DNA from 3 places in the Arthrobacter sp. OAP107 genome. Region 2 is predicted to be linked to each of the others. Evidence: riboswitches for the same ligand, from Rfam matches in the RefSeq annotation. Region 2 holds a riboswitch; each other region holds the start of a gene.
The links. A riboswitch is a leader RNA that binds a small molecule or an ion and turns the genes downstream of it on or off. The one in region 2 is predicted to bind cyclic di-AMP.

Region 1: it holds a riboswitch for cyclic di-AMP, as region 2 does, so the genes downstream of both, ABIE00_RS22590 (NlpC/P60 family protein) here and ABIE00_RS19990 (aggregation-promoting factor C-terminal-like domain-containing protein) in region 2, are expected to answer to the same signal.
Region 3: it holds a riboswitch for cyclic di-AMP, as region 2 does, so the genes downstream of both, ABIE00_RS19310 (M23 family metallopeptidase) here and ABIE00_RS19990 (aggregation-promoting factor C-terminal-like domain-containing protein) in region 2, are expected to answer to the same signal.

What each region holds. Positions count from the first base shown of each region.
Region 1 is NZ_JBEPOK010000001.1:4,918,220-4,924,436, reverse strand. It holds gene ABIE00_RS22595 (GGDEF domain-containing protein) at 1-1,117, shown strand, start outside; gene ABIE00_RS22590 (NlpC/P60 family protein) at 1,345-2,058, opposite strand; cyclic di-AMP (ydaO/yuaA leader) riboswitch at 2,062-2,227, opposite strand; gene ABIE00_RS22585 (SulP family inorganic anion transporter) at 2,408-3,910, opposite strand; gene ABIE00_RS22580 (GTP pyrophosphokinase) at 3,917-5,023, opposite strand; gene ABIE00_RS22575 (alpha/beta hydrolase) at 5,228-6,049, shown strand; gene ABIE00_RS22570 (hypothetical protein) at 6,075-6,217, opposite strand, start outside.
Region 2 is NZ_JBEPOK010000001.1:4,359,944-4,366,160, forward strand. It holds gene ABIE00_RS19980 (response regulator transcription factor) at 153-893, shown strand; gene ABIE00_RS19985 (sensor histidine kinase) at 897-2,528, shown strand; cyclic di-AMP (ydaO/yuaA leader) riboswitch at 2,633-2,787, shown strand; gene ABIE00_RS19990 (aggregation-promoting factor C-terminal-like domain-containing protein) at 2,793-3,602, shown strand; partial or broken gene ABIE00_RS19995 (glycosyltransferase family 2 protein) at 3,850-4,101, shown strand; gene ABIE00_RS20000 (hypothetical protein) at 4,121-5,005, shown strand; gene ABIE00_RS20005 (HAD-IA family hydrolase) at 4,936-5,616, opposite strand; gene ABIE00_RS20010 (VOC family protein) at 5,662-6,039, opposite strand; gene upp (uracil phosphoribosyltransferase) at 6,124-6,217, opposite strand, start outside.
Region 3 is NZ_JBEPOK010000001.1:4,215,962-4,222,178, reverse strand. It holds gene ABIE00_RS19340 (helicase-associated domain-containing protein) at 1-1,260, opposite strand, end outside; gene ABIE00_RS19335 (hypothetical protein) at 1,271-1,504, opposite strand; gene ABIE00_RS19330 (cold-shock protein) at 1,689-2,072, shown strand; gene ABIE00_RS19325 (DUF3027 domain-containing protein) at 2,081-2,644, shown strand; gene serC (phosphoserine transaminase) at 2,793-3,923, opposite strand; gene ABIE00_RS19315 (iron-dependent transcriptional repressor DtxR) at 4,269-4,964, shown strand; cyclic di-AMP (ydaO/yuaA leader) riboswitch at 5,136-5,378, shown strand; gene ABIE00_RS19310 (M23 family metallopeptidase) at 5,390-6,211, shown strand.

The DNA.
Region 1 (6,217 bases), 560 kb from region 2:
GCGGGTTGCCTTCGCGGCGATGGCCCTGGTCCTGGCGCTGCTGTTCTACTTTTCGACCTTCCGCAGCACCCGCTCGCCCTACAGCGCCTGGTGGTGCGCCGCCCTGCTCCTGTTCCTCTCCGGCTCGGCAGCATTCCTGCTCAACGGCACGCCGCAGCAGGTCTGGGCCAATCCGCTGGGCAACTTCCTGCTGGTGTCCGGCGCTGCAGGTGTCTGGGCCGGGGCGCGGTCCCTCCGGAACCTGAAGTACAACCTCTGGCTGTCCGTTGCGCTGCCGGTCATCGTCGGTGCCGCCGCCGGCGTCGACAGCCCGGGATCCAACACGTGGGCCGGCGGTGCTGTTTTCCTGGCGTCGATGGCCGTGCTTATCGGGCTGGCTTCGCACGAACTGTGGCGGCTTGAACCCGGCTACTCCCGGGTGCGGATCCCCATGGCCATCGCGGCCGGCGGGGTGGCCTTCTTCTACTCCTGCCGCCTGGTGGTGTTCCTGATCCAGGGGCCTAACGGTCCCGTTTTCACTGCTTACTTCGGGTCCGCGGTGACCACCATGGTCACCATGGTGCTCCTGGTGGTGGTTTCCTTCAGCATGGCGGGGTTGAGCACCGAGCAGCAGACCCGGGCGCTGCGGACAGTGGCCACCCAGGACGGGCTCACGGGGCTGCTTAACCGCGGCGCCTTCCTGGAGGCGGCCGCAGAAGAACTGGAACGCAGCAGGGCCGCCAACAGCGGCGGCTCGCTGATCCTCGCCGACCTCGACCACTTCAAGTCGGTCAACGACACCTTCGGCCATGCGGCGGGGGACCTGGCCCTGCAGGCGTTTGCCGCGGCGTGCAGCGCATCGGCGCGGTCCACGGACGTCGCGGGGCGCTACGGCGGTGAGGAGTTCATCCTCCTGCTTCCAGGCGCCGGGCCCAAGAGCGCGGAAATCATCGCGGGCGAAATCAGCAGGAGGCTGGCAGCGCAACATATTCCGGAGTTGCTGCGGATGCCGACCGTCAGCTACGGCATTTCCACCTACAATGCGAAAACCGCCGACCTCGACGAGGTGATCGCGGCCGCAGACGTCGCCCTGTATGAAGCCAAATCGCAGGGTCGGAACCGCACGGTCAGGGGTTGAGGCGGGTTCTGCCGCCTTAAAAGCAGGCGCCGGATCCGGAATGCATGGGGGACAATCCGGATCCGGTGATCCTGACTCGCAGCCGGAGACTGCCGTCTTTCATCAGGCACAGCCATGGTGTTCCGCAGTCCTTGTAGAAAGGTAGGAGCACCTTGGGGTGGCCGTGTTCCGCCGCCCCCAAGGCAGCGGAACACGGCGGTTTTCAGGTCTGCCGGGCCGCGCGGCTGCTAGGCCGCGCGCACGAACGTAACTGGGCCCGTGGCAGTGAGCCAGGACAGCGGGTGGGCCATGGTGGCATTGATGCCGTTCATGCCGCCGCTGATGACCTTGCCGCCGCCGGCGTAGATCGCCACGTGGCCGGACTGGACCACCATGTCGCCGGGCTGCGGGGTGGAAACCACCTTGCCGTAGCTCAGGAACTGCATCGGGGCCAGGTCACCCACGTGGATGCCAGCGGCGCCGAGGGCCTTCTCCACCATGGCGGTGCAGTCCTGTGTGATGCCGATCTGGGCGTAGGCCGAGGCCAGCATGGCTGCGTTGACGCCTGCAGCAGCCTTGACCGGCGCCTTCGGCGCGGGAGCCGCGGCCTTCACGGCGACCTTGGGCGCGGGAGCCGCAGCCTTGACGGCGACCTTCGGTGCGGGCGCGACAGCGGCAGGTGCCGCGGCCTTCTTGACTGCCGGCTTTGCGACGACGACAGGTGCTGCCACCGCCGGAGCGGGTGCGGACTTGACCGCAGGGCGCTCAAAGTCGATCTTGACGCTGGAGGCGGCGCTCAGCGGAGCCTGAACCTGGCCTGCCGTCGCGAAGACGCCGGCGGGAGCCTGGGCCTGCTGGGCCGGAGCGTTGGCGGCATTGGCCGCGACGCTGCCGGTGAAGGCCAGGCCGGATGCTGCAAGGATGGCCGCAGCACGGCGGCCAGAAATAAAGCGGAACGACATGAAGAAGCCTCTCCCGATGCCTGCGAGGTGAGCTGTCGGATTCGGATGGGAGGCACCCGGCCGCGGTCCTGAGCGTGGTCAGGAGCTGTGCGGCTTCACCCCAAGGCCCGCTTCAAGCGGGCCAAAAAGTGGTTTCCCCGTCTCTGCCGGACATGGGTCAGCGGTTGGTTCCTCGGGCTGCGGCAGAGTTAGGCAATCAGCGCGGGAGTGCCTCCTCGATGAAAAAGGCACGTTTTCCACCGTACGGGAGGCTCCAGGCAATGTCACATTAAGGTAACGGGGCCGTGTCGTTCACGTCGCGTTCGCCCGCGTCAGATATGGGTTCAGGGTGTAATTAGTGTGGCGAACCTCACTCTGCGGCGTTGAGCTTTCCGGCGAGCCGTTCCCGCATTTGGATGCTGGCCGAGTTAAGGCCGATCAGTTCCACCTCGCGGCCGTGCCTCCGGTACTTCTCAGTGACGGAGTCCAGCGCAGCGATGGTGGAGGCATCCCACAGGTGGGAGGCGTGCAGGTCGATGACCACGCTGTGGATGTCCGGCTCGGCGTCGCGGGCGTAGTCGAACTGAGTGTAGAGGTCGTTGGAGGAGGCGAAGAACAGTTCGCCGTCCACCGTGTAGGTGGCCACCGTCCGGCCGTTGAGCTCCACCTCCGTCCGCTCCACGGTGGCGAAATGGGCCACCCGGCGGGCGAACATCGCCATCGCTGCCAGCACCCCGACGCCGACGCCGATCGCCAGGTTGTGAGTGACCACCACCGTGCCCACCGTGATGAGCATGACTGCGGTTTCCGATTTGGGCATCCGCCTCAGCGTTGCCGGTGCAACGGAGTGCCAGTCGAAGGTGATGGCCGAGACGAAGATCATCACAGCCACCAGTGCCGCCATGGGGATGAGGCCCACGATGTCGCCCAGGGTAACCACCAGGACCAGCAGGAACGCCCCGGCGAGGAACGTCGACACCCGGCTCCGGGCGCCGGAACCCTTGACGTTGATCATGGTCTGCCCGATCACCGCGCAGCCGCCCATGCCGCCCAGAAACCCCGTGACGATGTTGGCCACGCCCTGGCCCCAGGATTCGCGGGTCTTGTTGGAGCGGGTATCGGTGATGTCGTCCACGAGCTTGGAGGTCATTAGTGATTCCAACAGGCCCACCAGCGCCATGGACAGCGAGAACGGGGCGATGGTCTGGAAGGTTTCCCACGTCAGGGGCACATTCGGGATAAACAGCGTCGGCAGGCTTTCCGGCAGCTGGCCCTTGTCCTGGACGGTGGGAACGTCAACGCCGGCCACCACGGCGAAGACCGTCAGGAGGACGATGGCCACCAAAGGCGACGGCACCGCCGTCGTAATCCGGCGGAAGCCGACGACGATCAGGAGGCCCGCGGCGACCAGCGGATACACGGGCCAGGGAACCCCGAGCAGTTCCGGCAGCTGGGCCATGAACACGAGGATGGCCAGGGCGTTCACGAAGCCCACCATCACCGAACGCGGGATGAAGCGCATGAGCCGGGTGACGCCCAGGACGGCGAGCAGGATCTGGAACACCCCGGCGAGGATCACCGCGGCGATCAGGTGGTCCAGTCCATGGCTGCGCATCAGCGGCGCGATCACCAGGGCGACGGCGCCCGTTGCGGCCGAGATCATCGCCGGCCGGCCGCCCACGAAGGAGATGGTGACGGCCATGGTGAACGAGGCGAACAGCCCGATCCGGGGATCCACGCCGGCGATCACGGAGAACGCGATGGCTTCCGGAATGAGGGCAAGGGCCACCACCAGTCCGGCGAGGGCCTCGGTCTTGAGGCGCCGCGGGGAACGGAGCGTGGCCCGGACGGACTGGAGCTGTTCGGGCTTCATGGAACTCTATTTCTTGGTCTGGCGGTAGCGCTCGATCTGCTTCAGCCGCCGCAGGAGGCTGTCGCGCCGCGGGTGGGGAACGGCGTCGGGCGCCTCGGCGGTGAGGTCGATGTGTTTGGTGCCGTACTGCCACAGCAGGAGGTCATCCAGGAGGCGGTCCGGGCCGGGGGAGTAGCGGTGGTCCAGGGCCCTGCGGACCTCGGTGATCCGGTTGGCGCTGAGCAGGCCGGCAAGCTGCACGGTCTGCTTGAGTCCGTGGGCCGCCAGGAGTTCAGCCGCCCATCCCCAGTCATCATCTACTTTACGGTCTACGTGCGGGAGCAGGGTGCGCCAGACGTCGCGGATCCGGTTGGGAGTGAGCTGCGCCGCGCCCTCGCCGTCCACGTCCCAGTAGCTGCGGACCTCCTCGTACCGCTCATGCAGGTCCGCGAAGGCGCTCTCCACGGTCTCCAGCATTGCCGCGGTGGCCGTGAACTGGCGGTCGAAATGGGGCGTCCAGGCCCGCGGGTCCTCGGCCTTGAACCGGATGTCGTGCTCGATCTCGCTCCAGGCGTGGGCGAAGACGGTGCGGATCTGGCATTCAAAGAAGTAGCTGCCGTTGGGCGGTACCTCAGGGTTGAAAACCTGCTGGTAGTTCTTCACCACGTCGTTCTGGATGGTGCGAAGGATCAGGTGCCGGCTGGAGTAGCCGTAGGTGCCGGATTCGATGGAGCCGATGTCCTTTTCGCGGTCCCCGCGGCAGTCGAAGAGGTGCCGCTGACGCTTGATCAGATTGGCCACCAGGGCGTTCTCCGCCGGCAGCTTGGTGATGACGCGCACGCCCACCATGTCGTTCAGGGTCCGGAAGGGGTCCGGGAACTTCAGGAGCCGCGGGCCGCCCGGTTCCAGCGGCTCCTCGGTCCGGGAGATCTTCTCCCGGAAGGAATCCACCGACTTGGTCCGGCCGGTGACGAACAGCGGCGTGACCTCGGTGTCCTTGAGCATGGTCCGCAGGATCTGCAGGACTTCCCGCGTGACAAGTTTCAGGGCAGGCCGGACGCGCTCGTAGAGTTCCACGCTTTCCTGCACGGAGTCGCGCTGAGTGACGTCCAGGCGATCCCAGTTGCTTGCCATGGGTCCAAACTATCAAGGCGGTGCGACAGCGCACCGGTGACACCCCTGCCACTGCAGCCCCTTCTGCCCCAGAGAAGCGGCGTCCATGTAGGCTCGGCACATGGCTGTTGTGCGCCGTCGTGCCCTGCAGGCCCGGACCCCGGGTGTGCGGGCGGCGGCAAGGAGGGGCCCGGCGCCCCGTTCGAAGGATCCTAGGAGGATGCAGTGAAGCGGCAGAAGTACCACTACGGTGACCACCCCAGCCAGTGGGGCGAGCTCTTCCTGCCGGAGACACCTGCCGCCCGCAACGGCAGGCGGCCATCCCCGCGCGGCATCGTAGTGGTGATCCACGGCGGCTACTGGCGTTCGCAGTACGGTGCCGAGCTGGGCGAACCCCTGGCGAAGGACCTCGCGGCGCATGGCATCGTGGCCTGGAACCTGGAATACCGCCGGGCGGGCAATGGCGGCGGCTGGCCGCGGACGTTCGAAGACATCCTTGCCGGGATCGACAAGCTGCGCGAGGTGGCCGGCGAGCATGACCTCGACCTGAACCGGGTGGTGGCGCTGGGCCATTCTGCCGGCGGGCACCTGGCCGTCTGGGCGGCTGGCCGGGACCGGCTTGCGGGACTCGGCGCGGCCGACGCCGACCGGCAGGTCGCCCGGAACCTCAACGGTGAGGCCGTCCACCTGACCGGAGTGGTCAGCCAGTCCGGTCTGCTCAACCTCGCGCAGGCCGAGTGGGCCGATCTCAGCAACGGCGCCGTCAGCAACTTCCTGGGCGGCTCCGCCGAAAGGTACCCGAAGCGGCATAAGTACGCAGACCCGATGAGCGCGGTGCCGCTCACCATCCCGGTCTACGCGGTCCACGGGCTCGACGACGACACCGTGCCCGTCAGCCAGTCCGAGGCCTATGCCACCGCTGCCCGCGCCGCGGGGGCGCCGGTCCAGGTGGTCAAGGTCCCAGGCGACCACTTCTCGCTGATCGACCCGAAGACCCCGTCGTACCGGAAGTGCCGCGAGCTGGTGCAGGAGCTGCTGCAGCTCTAGGCCCTTCGGCGTTGGCCGGGGAACTTTAGGTCTCGGGCGGGGTGAAGCACCGTTCCTCCCCCGCCCTGTCCAGGATGGCATCGATGGCCTGCTGCCCCTTGCCGAACCACGCCTCCCGGACCTGGATCTGCTGGGAATCCATGCCGATCAGGGTCACTAGTCCGTCCG
Region 2 (6,217 bases):
GCCGCTGCCGACGCCGCCTGTGCGGCGCAGGAGCCATGGCTGTGGCCTGAAGAATGCCTACACGGCGCCTTTCAGCTCGCTAGGCTGGGATTCACAGCCGGCGCACAGGGTTGCCAAAGCGGCGGCTAAACACCAGGACGGAGAGTTGTCACATGGCCACTTCGCACTCCATGACCAACAACCTTCCCCAGCTGACCCACCCGGACGGATCCCCCATCCGTGCCCTCGTGGTCGACGACGAGCCGAGCCTCTCGGAACTCATGAGCATGGGCCTGCGCATGGCCGGCTGGTCGGTCGCCGTCGCTGCCGACGGCCCCGAGGCCGTGAAACTCGCCAAGGAGTTCCGCCCGGACGTGCTGGTGCTTGACGTGATGCTTCCCGGATTCGACGGCGTCGAGCTCCTCGGCAGGATCCGCGCCTTCGCGCCGGAGGTCCCGGCCCTGTTCCTCACCGCCAAGGACGCGGTGCAGGACCGCATCCTGGGCCTCGCCGCGGGCGGCGACGACTACGTCACCAAGCCGTTCAGCATGGAGGAAGTCCTGCTGCGCCTGCACCGGCTGGTCCAGCGCTCCGGCGTGGCCGCCATGGATTCCGCCGAGCTCGTTGTGGGCGACCTCGTCCTGAACCTCGACACGCGCGAAGTCACCCGCGCCGGCGACGAACTGCAGCTGACCGCCACCCAGTTCGAGCTGCTGCGCTACCTCATGGAGAACCCCAAGCGTGTGGTCAGCAAGGCCCAGATCCTAGACCGGGTGTGGAACTACGACTTCGGCGGCCAGGCCAACATCGTGGAGCTGTACATCTCCTATCTGCGCAAGAAAGTGGATGCCGTGCACCCGCCGATGATCCACACGGTCCGCGGCGCGGGTTACGTCATCAAGCCGGCAGAGTAGGCCGTGGCAAACCTTTCCGGTGCAGTCCGTACCCAGCGCCGAAGCTGGCTGAAGCCCGGTACCTGGCACCTGCGCACCCGTCTGGTCCTCGTCGCCATGGCGCTTCTGGTGGCCATTTGCGCTGCTATCGGCCTCTTCAGCTACGCCTCAATGGACTCCTTCCTGACCCGTCAGCTCGACGATCAACTCACCGGAGCCGCTGACAGGGCCCGGGACTTTGGCCGCCCACCGCTCGGTTCCGCGGGCAACAGGCCCGACCCCCTCGAAGGCCGGGGCCAGCGGGTGGGCACCCTCGTGGCCAGGATCCAGTCCGGGCAGGTCAGCGCCGGCTTCCTGGCATCGGATGCCACCCGCAAACCGCTCTCGGCCGCCGACAACCAGACCCTCCTGGAGCTCCGCCGCGACGGCATCCCCGTCGACCGCACCCTGTCCACCGGGGCCTACCGTCTTGTTGCCGCCCAGACGCCCTATGGCGACGTCATGGTGACCGGGCTTCCCGTGGCCGAGAAGCAGAGCACCCTGACGTCGCTGGTCTGGACCATCACCATCGTCTCGCTGGGCGGACTCGTGCTGATCGGTCTGGCCGGGACGGTGCTCATCCGCCGCACCATGAAGCCGCTGGAGCAGCTCTCCGAGGTGGCCACGCAGGTGTCGCGCCTGCCGTTGGATGCCGGCGAGGTGGCACTCGCCGTCCGCGTCCCGCCGTCGAACGCCCATCCCGGAACCGAAGTGGGCAGTGTGGGGCACGCCCTGAACCAGATGCTGGACAACGTCTCCAACGCGCTGGAAGCGCGGCAGGAAAGCGAAATGAAGGTGCGGCAGTTCGTGGCGGACGCCTCGCACGAGCTCCGGACGCCGCTCACGGCCATCCGCGGCTACACCGAGCTGATGCGCATGACGGAAAAGTTCACCCTGGACGGCCAGCGCTCGCTTGCACGCGTGCAGAGCCAGTCGGAGCGCATGACCGCGCTGGTGGAGGATCTCCTGCTGCTCGCCCGGCTCGACGAGGGCCAGCCGCTCAAGCTCAGCGATGTCGACCTCACGCAGCTCGTGATCGAGACGGTCAGCGACGAGAAAGTCATGGCGCCGGACCGGGCGTGGCACCTCGACCTTCCCGAGGAACCGGTGTCCGTCCGGGGCGATGCCTCCCAGCTGCACCAGGTCCTCGTGAACCTGCTCTCCAATGCCCGCAAGCACACCCCGCCCGGCACTACGGTGACGACCGGAGTGATGCGTTCGGCCGACGGCAGCGCTGTGATTACTGTCACGGACGACGGCGCCGGCATCCCGCCCGAATTCGTGGACAAGGTCTTCGCGCGCTTCGCCCGCGCAGACGCCTCACGTGCGACACCGGTTCAGTCACCCCTGGCGCCTGCATCCGCAGCGGCGATGGGCTCCGCCGCCGTGGGAGCAACCGCGGGCACGGCCCTCCATACCGCGGATTCGCGGGGAGAACCAGGGGCTTCGCAGGGAGAACCGGGGGTGGCCTCGGCAGAGGGAACCAGCGGGCTGGGCCTGTCCATCGTGCAGTCAATCGTGGAAGCGCACGGCGGCACGGTGGAGGTCACGTCCCGGCACGGCCGGACGGAATTTGCCGTCCGGCTGCCCGCGCAAGGCGCCGCGCCGACGCCATGACTCCCGTTACCTAAATGTGACTTAATCAAAAGCCTCCTGTACCGTCGATAGCGTGCGGCCGCCACTAGAGCCGCATGTCCGGATTGACGCCCAGCTCTGCCGCTTCCCGGATTCCGCTTAGATCAGGCAGAGGCGGGGGAACCAGAGTCCCGGGCTTTCCGCATCAGCCCTTGGGGTGAAGCCGACACGTGAATTTTCCGTGCGGCCGGATGACCTCATCCGAACCCGACAGCTAACTCCGCAGGTGTTGAGAGGCAATCCACCATGTCTGAATTTAAGACTCAGGCGCGCCCTGAACGCGCCTCCAAGCAGTCCGGCACCAAGATTTCCCGTCACCGCGCCGAGCCTGCCAAGCCTAAGACTGGCCTTGGCCGTTTCGCGGCAGGCCTTCCGTCCTTCGGGCGCCGGGCAGCCGTCCTGACTACTGCCGCCGCCGTACTCATCGGCGTCGGCGCTGCCGGCCACGCGGCCGACCAGGCTACGCCTTCCGCCGCCGAGCCGGCCGCGGCCATCGCTGACGCCGGGCAGACGCTGAGCTTCGACAGAACGCTGATCTCCGCCTTCCCGGCCCCGTCCGCGGCGTCCATCGCACCGCAGTCAGCCACCAAAGCCACCGCCAAGGCTGCCCCCAAGGCCACCAAGGCTGCGGCTCCGAAGGCAGTCACCAAAGCTGCACCGAAGGCCGCTCCGGCTGCCAAGGCCGCGCCCGCCGTCAAGGTGGCCGCCAAGGTCGCTCCCGCGAAGGCCGCTGCGCCTGTTGCCCTGAACGATCCCGCCGGCGCCCAGGCCTACGCGGCCAGCAAGCTGGGCTCCTTCGGCTGGTCCGCAGACCAGATGCAGTGCCTGAAGCGGCTCTGGACCAAGGAATCGGAATGGCGCACGACGGCCACCAACGCGAGCAGCGGCGCCTACGGCATCGTGCAGTCACTGCCCGCCGAGAAGATGGCGACCGCCGGGGCGGACTACCGCACCAACTACCGCACCCAGATCAAGTGGGGCCTGGACTACATCAAGGAGCGCTACGACTCCCCGTGTGGCGCGCTGAACTGGCACCTCGCCCACAACTGGTACTGACCGGTTGCCGCGGCCGGACCGGCTGACGGCGAGCATTTCTGCACCGCTTTAGGGCGCCCGGCTTGAGCGCCAGGGCCCCTGATCCGCCAGGATCCGGGGCCCTTTTGCTGTCCCAGGCTTCCCGCGGCGGAAAAAGAGGTGCAGAAATGCGGCCGCCGCCGTTCGGAAAACGCAACCGAAATACTTCCACAGCCCCTGCACAGCTTCGCCCTAAAACCCTCATAACAGCGGCCGCCACTGTTGGTGCATGACCATCACTGACCAGGACTCCGGAACCCAGCCGCACCCACCGCTGCACCTCCAGCCGCACTCGCCCCATGGAGCCGGCGCGGCCGGACACGCCCCGGTGCACACCCTCATCAAGCACACGCGGCGGTCGCCCATCGACACCTCCACCGCGGTACCGGTCCTGGACGTGACCATCCCGGTCTACAACGAGGAGCGCGACCTGGGGGAGTGCCTGCGCCGGCTCCACGCCTACCTGCGAGGCACCTTCACGCACTCGTTCCGGATCACGGTTGCGGACAACGCGAGCACCGACGGCACGCTCAAGGCCGCTGCCGTCCGTCCTGATCCTCGCCGGCGCCCTGCTGTGGATCGGCAGGCGGGCTCCGCGGACGGATGCTGTCCGGGCCTCGGCGGTGATCTGGGGCCTGTGGGTGGTGGTCACCGGGCTGACGTTCAGCTTCATGGCCGGCATCATCCATCCGTACTACATGGTGGCCCTGGCACCGGGAATCGCCGGCCTCGCGGGCCTCGGCGGCGTCCTGCTCTGGCAGCGCCGTTCCCTGCCGGCAGCGGCGGTGCCGCTCGCCGCAGCGGTGGCAGCCGCCGGCGCCGTGGCCTTCCAGCTGCTGGGCCGCTCCCCTGCCTATGTCCCTTGGCTCCGCTGGCTGGTTCTGGTCTCCGCGCTGGAGGCCGTGGTCCTGCTGCTGCTCCCGTTCGCGCCTTCCGGCGGGGCTGGCAAGGCGCTGCGGCGCAAGACGGCGGCTGCCGCTGTTGCCGCGGCACTCGCCGCGCCGCTGGCCCACTCCCTCACCACCGCGGCAACTGCGCATTCCGGTGCGATCGTCAGCGCCGGACCGGCCGCAACGGGAACCCGCGGCAACTTCGCCGGGCTGGGTAACTTTGGCCGGCAGGGAACGCTGGCCGGGCCGGGCACGCTCGCGAATCCCGGCACGGCAAACTCCACCCGTACCCCGGGCGGATTCGGCGGCCGAGGGTGCGGCATGGGCGGCCTCCTGGGCACCAGCCGAAACCGTCGGCGGCGCCACGGTCTACGATCTGTCCTGACGGGGCCTGTCCGTGCGGCCTCTGGGCTGGACGCGCGGGGCTACAGGCGCAGGGAGATCGCCGGGCGCCCGTCCTCGCCGGTTTCCACCGACGCGGACACGGAGGTGTAGTCCGGAATGTGAAGCACGCCGTCGGGAAGGACGCCGGTGTTCGGGCCCACCGCGACGGTCCGGATGCCGGCGGCGACTCCTGCGGCGATGCCGGCGGGAGCGTCCTCGAACACGACTGCTTCCGCGGGGTCGGCCCCGAGCAGGGACGCGCCAAGCAGGTAGCCCTCGGGGTGCGGCTTGCCGCGGGACACGTCCTCGGAGGTGATCACCGCCGCCGGAAGCTCCACCCCGGCCGCCGCCATCCGGACGGTGGCGAGGTCGCGCGAAGCCGACGTCACCAGGGCCACGGCGTCGGCCGGCAGCGACTCCAGCAGCTGCAGCGCCCCCGGCACCGCGACAATGCCGTCGGTCTCGGTCAGTTCCATGCGTCCCAGCTCGGCGGCCAGCGCGTGGATATCGGCGCCCTCCGGAGCGAAGCGGCGGACCGTATCCAGCGCCTGCACTCCATGGGAGGTGCGGAGGATTTCGGCGATATCAAGGCCGTAGCGCCCGGCAAATTCGGTCCACACGCGCTCCACGATGGCTGTGGAATCAACGAGCGTGCCGTCCATGTCGAACAGGACGGCACGGGCTGTCAGCGTGATGGTGGCGGACTCGGCAGGAAAGCTCATGCCTTCCATCCTGCCTCATCCTGTCCCCAGACGCGCTGTTCGGGTTCAGCCGTTCGGCCGGTTGGGCAGGTACTGCACTGCCCATTTGTTGCCGTCCGGGTCGGCGAAGTAGACGAAGTGGCCCCAGTCCTGGACGTCCACGTCACTGACGTCCACGCCGTTCGCCTTGAGCTGGTCGTGGGCTTTGTTGATGTCGCTGACCACCAGCTGAAGGCTGGGAGCCGTGCCCGGAGGGGCATCGTTGAGGCCCTCCCCGATGGCGATCGAGCAGCCCGAGCCAGGCGGGGTCAGCTGGACGAAGCGCAGGCCGTCCATGGGCCGCTCGTCGTAGTCGGCGTTGAAACCGACCTTGTTGACGTAGAAGTCCTTGGCGCGGTCCACATCGGACACGGGGACGAACACGAGTTCAAGTTTCCAGTCCATGGTGCACAGGCTAACCGGGGCGCACTGCCCTCCGGAAGACCTCCGGCGGCGAACTTTGGGTGTGGTGCGGGACTGTGGTGTGGTTTAGCCGGCGATGCCGTAGAGCCGGTCGCCGGCGTCGCCCAGGCCCGGCACGATGTAGGCCTTCTCGTTCAGCTTCTCGTCGATGGAGGCGAGG
Region 3 (6,217 bases), 140 kb from region 2:
GGGCCCGCCGGGCTGGCCGTTGATGGGCTGTCCCACGAGTGACGGGGCGCGCTCGCTGGCCAGCCAGGCATTGACGAGCCACAGCCACTGTTCCTGCCGCGGCAGCCCGAGCCATTCCAGCTGCGGCGGCTGCACCCAGCACGAGCTGTCCACATCCAGCCGGATCAGGCCGGACAGGGCGCAGACTTCCAGCAGTACGGCGGTGGTGTGGTGGTCCACGCGGAGCGTCTCGGCGAGCCGCCGCATTTCGCGGATGCCCACGCCGCCGCTCCGCAGGGTGGCCAGGGGCTGGTCCCTGACCGCATGCAGCAGTTCGCCGGTGAGCCGTAATGTCTCCGCGATGGCGCCCAGCGCGGCGTTGCGGCGCAGCGCCGCGGTGGTGACGCCGAGCGTTGGCGCGGGGGGAGTCAGGGAGAAGTTGTCGATGATGGCGCCACCGCGCAGGGAGATGCCCACGCTGTGCGGCAGCTCCACGTGGGCGGCGTCCAGCGGCACCAGCAGGCCCCGCGCCAGCAGCCAGTCGACGGGTCCGACGTCGTGACCTTCGGTGGTGACGGAAGCCTTGCGCTGGGCCTGGGGCACGGCACCCATGGCCCAGTTGCTGAACCGTGCCAGGAGCGCCGCCGTCCGCGCCGGGGCGGTGGCGAGGAGGGCGTGTAATGCCTCGGGGGAGGAGGTCCAGTGCTGCAGCGCCAGCGCTGCCTCCATCGGGGTGGTGGCGGCCTGCACGGCGGCGCCGCTTCGGTGCAGCTCCGCGACAAGCTGGACAACGCGCTGGGCGAACGCCGGCTGCAGCCTGACGAGCTCGGTGTAGCTGCGCCCCAGCCCGGCCGGGTAGATGCCGACGACGTCTTTCAGGCTGCTCACCGGAAGGTAGTAGCGCTGCCGCTGGGCTCCGGGTCCTGCTCCATGCGGTGGTTCCGCCCGCTGCACGAGGGCCAGGTCATGCAGCGACTGCAGGAGTTGCTCGACGGCGGCCACCGTTGATCCTGCGATGGCTTTCTTCAGCACCGTGGCCGAGGCGCTGTGGCCGGTGTCCGTGTTGGTGCACAGGTGCAAGGTTTCCAGGACCTGCATCTGGGGACGGTTCAGGCGCTCCAGGGCACGCTGTACGCTCACCCGGGCGCTGGCGCGGGCGGCGAGGGCGGGGAAATCGGGAACTCCGGGCGAGATCAGGTCCGGCCGCGCAGCGAACAGGGCCCGCAGTGACTCGTCGCTGCGTGCCTCCAGGTCCTTGCTGAGCGCTCGAATGAGGGACATCAGTCCAACGTTACCGCCCGCCCGGGGTTCCTGCCCGGCGGCGGGCGGCAACGCCGTCGGCCACCAGCACAAGCATCAGCAGGAAAGCCGCCGGAAGGCCGTACAGCGCCGCCGACGTGATCCACTGCGGCGCGGCCTGGCCCGCAGCGGCCAGCGCCATGACCGCGCCGACGGCAGCGAGGGACAAAACTGCAAGGAGCACTGCCGCGGCCATCAGTGGCCGCCGGATACGCGCGGATGTCATGCAAGTAACGCTAACAGCAGCGCCGCGGCCGCGCCTCAAAGCGGGATTAGCCTGCCAGTCAGGATAACCTTGAAGGAACAGACCAACATGGACCAGGCAGTCATACCCTGAACCCGCACATCGGTGCGGATGCGGTGCCCGCCGGCCATGTCCCAGAACGTCAGAAACGAAGAAGGTTGATTAGGTGCCTACCGGCAAGGTCAAGTGGTACGACAAGGACAAAGGTTTCGGATTCCTCGCGGGCGAGGACGGGCAGGAAGTGTTCCTTCCCAAATCCGCGCTGCCCGCCGGAGTTTCGGAACTGAAGGCCGGCACCCGGGTTGAGTTCGGCGTCGCGGACGGACGCAAGGGCGCCCAGGCCCTGGGTCTGCGCGTCCTTGAAAAGACGCCGTCCATCGCCAAGGCCAAGCGCCCCAGCGCGAGGGATCTTGCCCCGCTGGTGCAGGACCTGGTGACGGTTCTAGACAACCTGTCCGGCACGCTGTCCTCCGGTAAATACCCGGACGGCAACAAGGGCAAGGCCATTGCCGCCGCCCTGCGTAAGGTTGCCGACGAGCTGGACGCCTAGGCCTCCCAATGAACCCGGAACCTGAACAGGCCGAATCCAAGGTGGAGCCCAAGGCTGAATCCAAGGCCCTCAAGAGGCGCGCCGGAGTCCCGGTATGGCGGACGGGGAAGCCCGACGCCGTGCTGGCCGCTGCCGTGGACACCGCCCGGACCGCCATCGAAGGCATTGCAAAGGCATCCGAAATCGGGGAACACCTGGCCGCCCGTACCGAAGGCGACCGCGTGGTGACGCACCTTTTCGAATCACGGCTGCCGGGGTACATCGGCTGGCAGTGGTACGCCGTTCTGACCCGCAACTCCCGCTCCAAGGTGATCACGGTCAACGAGCTTGGCCTGCTCCCGTCGGAAGAGTCGATCCTGGCGCCGGAGTGGGTGCCGTGGGCCGAGCGCGTGCGCCCGGAGGACGCCCAGGAGCAGGATGCGGAGACCGCGGAGGAATCTCCCGAGGAGGGGGCCACCGGCGAGTCTGAAGCCGGAGAACCGGGCGAGGCCGCCGCGGACGTTGAATCGGCGTCCGACGACGAAATAGAGTCCGACGCCGATGCAGAGTCAGGCAGCCCGGAGCGGGACTGACAACGGCAAACTGATCACAACGCAAACGGCGCCGTCGGGACGAAAGTCCGGACGGCGCCGTCGTGCTTTAACAGAAGAGTTTTGTCCAGATAATGGGGCACAAGGGCTTCGAACACCGATTATCCGGACAAATACTCCTCAGCGGCGATTACTTCTTCAGCTCGCCCACCACGTAGTCGATGCACTCCAGCAGGGCGGTGACATCGGAGGGCTCGATGGCCACGAACGTGGCGATGCGCAGCTGGTTGCGACCCAGCTTCCGGTACGGCTCGGTGTCCACGATGCCGTTGGCGCGGAGTACCTTGGCGATGGCGGCGGCATCGATCGAGTCATCGAAGTCGATGGTGGCGATGACGTTGGAACGTTCGGCGGCGTTGGCAACGAACGGCGTGGCGAATTCGGAGGCTTCCGCCCACTTGTAGATGCGTCCGGCGGAGTCGGCGGTGCGCCCGGCGGCGAAGTCCAGCCCGCCGTTGGCGTTCAGCCACTGCACCTGGGCGTCCAGCGTGACGAGCGTGGACAGCGAGGGGGTGTTGTAGGTCTGGTTCAGCTTGGAGTTGTCGATGGCGGTCTTCAGGTCAAGGAAGTCCGGGATCCACCGCCCGCTGGCCTTGACGCGCTCGGCCCGCTCAAGCGCTGCCGGGGAGAACAGGCCCAGCCACAGCCCGCCGTCGGAAGCGAAGTTCTTCTGCGGCGCAAAGTAGTAGACGTCCGTCTGGGCCACATCGACGTCAAGGCCGCCGGCAGCCGAGGTTGCGTCCACCAGCACCAGCGCGCCCTCGTCGGCGCCGTTCACGCGCTGGACGGGCGCGGCAACGCCCGTTGACGTTTCGTTCTGCGGCCAGGCGTACACGTCAACGCCGGCCTCGGCCTTGGGTGCGGGGCAGGTGCCGGGCTCGGACTTGATGATGGAGGACTCCGCAAGGAACGGTGCCTTGTTGGTGGCCGCGGCGAACTTGGACCCGAACTCGCCGAAGGACAGGTGCTGTGCCTTCTCTTCCACCAGGCCGAAGCTGGCAACGTCCCAGAACGCGGTGGAACCGCCAACGCCGAGGACCACCTCGTAGCCTTCGGGGGCGCGGAAGAAGGTGCTGAGGCCTTCGCGGACGGAACCCACGAGGTTCTTCACCGGGGCCTGGCGGTGGGACGTTCCAAGGAGCGTCGTGGCTGCTGCGGAGAGCGCCTCGATCTGCTCGGGCCTGACCTTGGAGGGACCGGCGCCGAACCGTCCGTCCTTGGGCAGGAGATTTGCGGGAATAGTGATGCTGGTGTCGCTCACAGTGGCTCCAATTTTCGGCATGGAAGTGCGGTTCGGCGGGGACGGGGCGATGGCCGGCAGGCAACCATGACCGCCACCAAGACCCTCCTTATTCTGCCCGAAGCGCGGATACCGCGGGAACACGCCACCGTCATAGTCCAGTCATGGAGATGGTGCCCGTCACAGGCCCGGCGGATTATCCGGACTAATTCAAAATAGGCTAAGCTGGCACTGGACGTACGGGCAGACAGCCGGTGCTGCGCCGCCGTCATACAGGACCGCCGCTGCAGCTTGCCGGATCCCGGTGCGGCGGGCCCGCGGTACGGTGGGACGGACACAAATACTGTGCTCGAGGAGCTGAGCTGAATGACGGATCTGATCGACACCACGGAGATGTACCTTCGCACCATTCTGGAGCTGGAGGAAGAGAACATCGTGGCGCTTCGGGCACGCATCGCCGAACGTCTCCGCCACTCGGGCCCCACTGTTTCGCAGACCATCGGCAGGATGGAACGCGACGGCCTCGTCGTCGTCTCCGGCGACCGCCACCTGGAACTGACCGAAGTGGGCCGGAAGCGCGCCACCGAGGTGATGCGCAAGCACCGGCTCGCCGAGCGCCTGCTCGCTGACGTTATCGGCCTTGACTGGGCCTACGTCCACGACGAGGCCTGCCGGTGGGAACACGTCATGAGTGAGCGCGTGGAGCGCCGGATCTATGAAATGCTCGATCACCCCACCGAATCTCCCTATGGCAACCCGATTCCCGGCCTGGCCGCACTCGGAGGGCAGCCTGCACGCCCGTTCTCGGACGGGGTGGTGAACCTGCTCGATGCCATGACCGGCTACGGCCCGGAATCCAAGGTCACCGTCAGCCGCCTGGCAGAACCCATCCAGGTGGAGCCGGAGCTGCTGCTCCAGTTGGACGAAGGCGGGATCCGGCCCGGCGCCGCCGTCTCGCTCGAACGCGTGGGGGAGTACATCTCTGTCCGCGTACCGGGGTTCGAGGGTGCCCTTGAACTGCCGCCGGAGGTTGCTGCGCACGTGTTTGTGCGCCTGGACTAAGCTCCAGGGAGCCTTGACCGGCGCCTAATCGTCCAGCGGCGCGGAAGCCGTATCCTGTCTGACATCTGCAGGCAGGATGACCCACCACTTTTGCACAGTGAATATAACGGAATTATTACCGTGCTCTTTAATCGCCTATAGTTAAACGGCAACGCCGATACAAAAGCGTTACCTGATCTGGAGCCGAACCCTGCCAGCAGATCAGCAGCACGAGTCACCCACTGGCAGGGGCGGGGGAACCACAACCGGCTGTTCTGACAGCCTTGGGGTGAAGTCCGCAGCAGCAAGTCTCTTCCGCAGAAGGAATCCTCCCGGGGATACCCCTGTGCCGGAATGGCTTGTGATGGCGGACCGGGTCTGAACTCTCTGACCCGAATCCGACAGCTAACTCCGCAGGCTATCCAGAGAGGAAACAGTACTTGTCCATGCAGAATGCCCGGGGCCGCCGCCGCGCGACTGGTCCCGCTCCGGAGCCGCGCCTTGCGGAGGCCAACGCCGCGGACCGTCCCCGGGACGCCCAGCGCGAAGCGCGCCGCCGCCGCCGGGGTCCGTTGCGGCAGGTTACGGATTTCGCCTCGGCCAGTGGCGTTGGGCAGAAAGCCGGCGTTGCCCTCGCGGCCACCGGCCTCCTGCTGACTGTTACTGTCCCCGCCACCAGCCCTGTCCTGGCTGCCGGCGAGCAGGGCGGGGCATCGGCGTCCGCTGCCTCACTGGCGCAGCCGAAGGTTTCGGCGGAACCGGCGGCAAAGATCGACTTCAGCCGCACGTCAGTCTCCACCACCGGCGACCCGGACGGAAAGCTCAAGCAGCTCCTGAGCGCCCAGTCGGCCGGCAGCATCAGCCGTGCGGCCTCGGTGGGCACCCTGGGCGGACCGCTGACCACGCTGGTCAAGTCCTCACCGTTCGGTTACCGGGTGAGTCCGATCACCGGCGGCGCCGGCGAGTTCCACCGCGGCCAGGACTTCGCCGCCGAGTGCGGCACCCAGGTGCTTGCTGCAGCCAGCGGCAAAGTCACTTTCTCGGGGTGGCACCCGTATGGCGGAGGAAACCGCATCGTGATCGATCACGGCAACGGCCTGGAGACGACGTACAACCACCTGTCGTCCTCCAGCGTCCAGGTTGGCCAGAAGGTCACCCGGGGCGAGGTTATCGCCCTCAGCGGGACCACAGGCGCCTCCACCGGCTGCCACCTCCACTTCGAGGTGATGGTCAACGGGGACGTCGTTGATCCCATGGGCTGGCTCTAGGCCTAC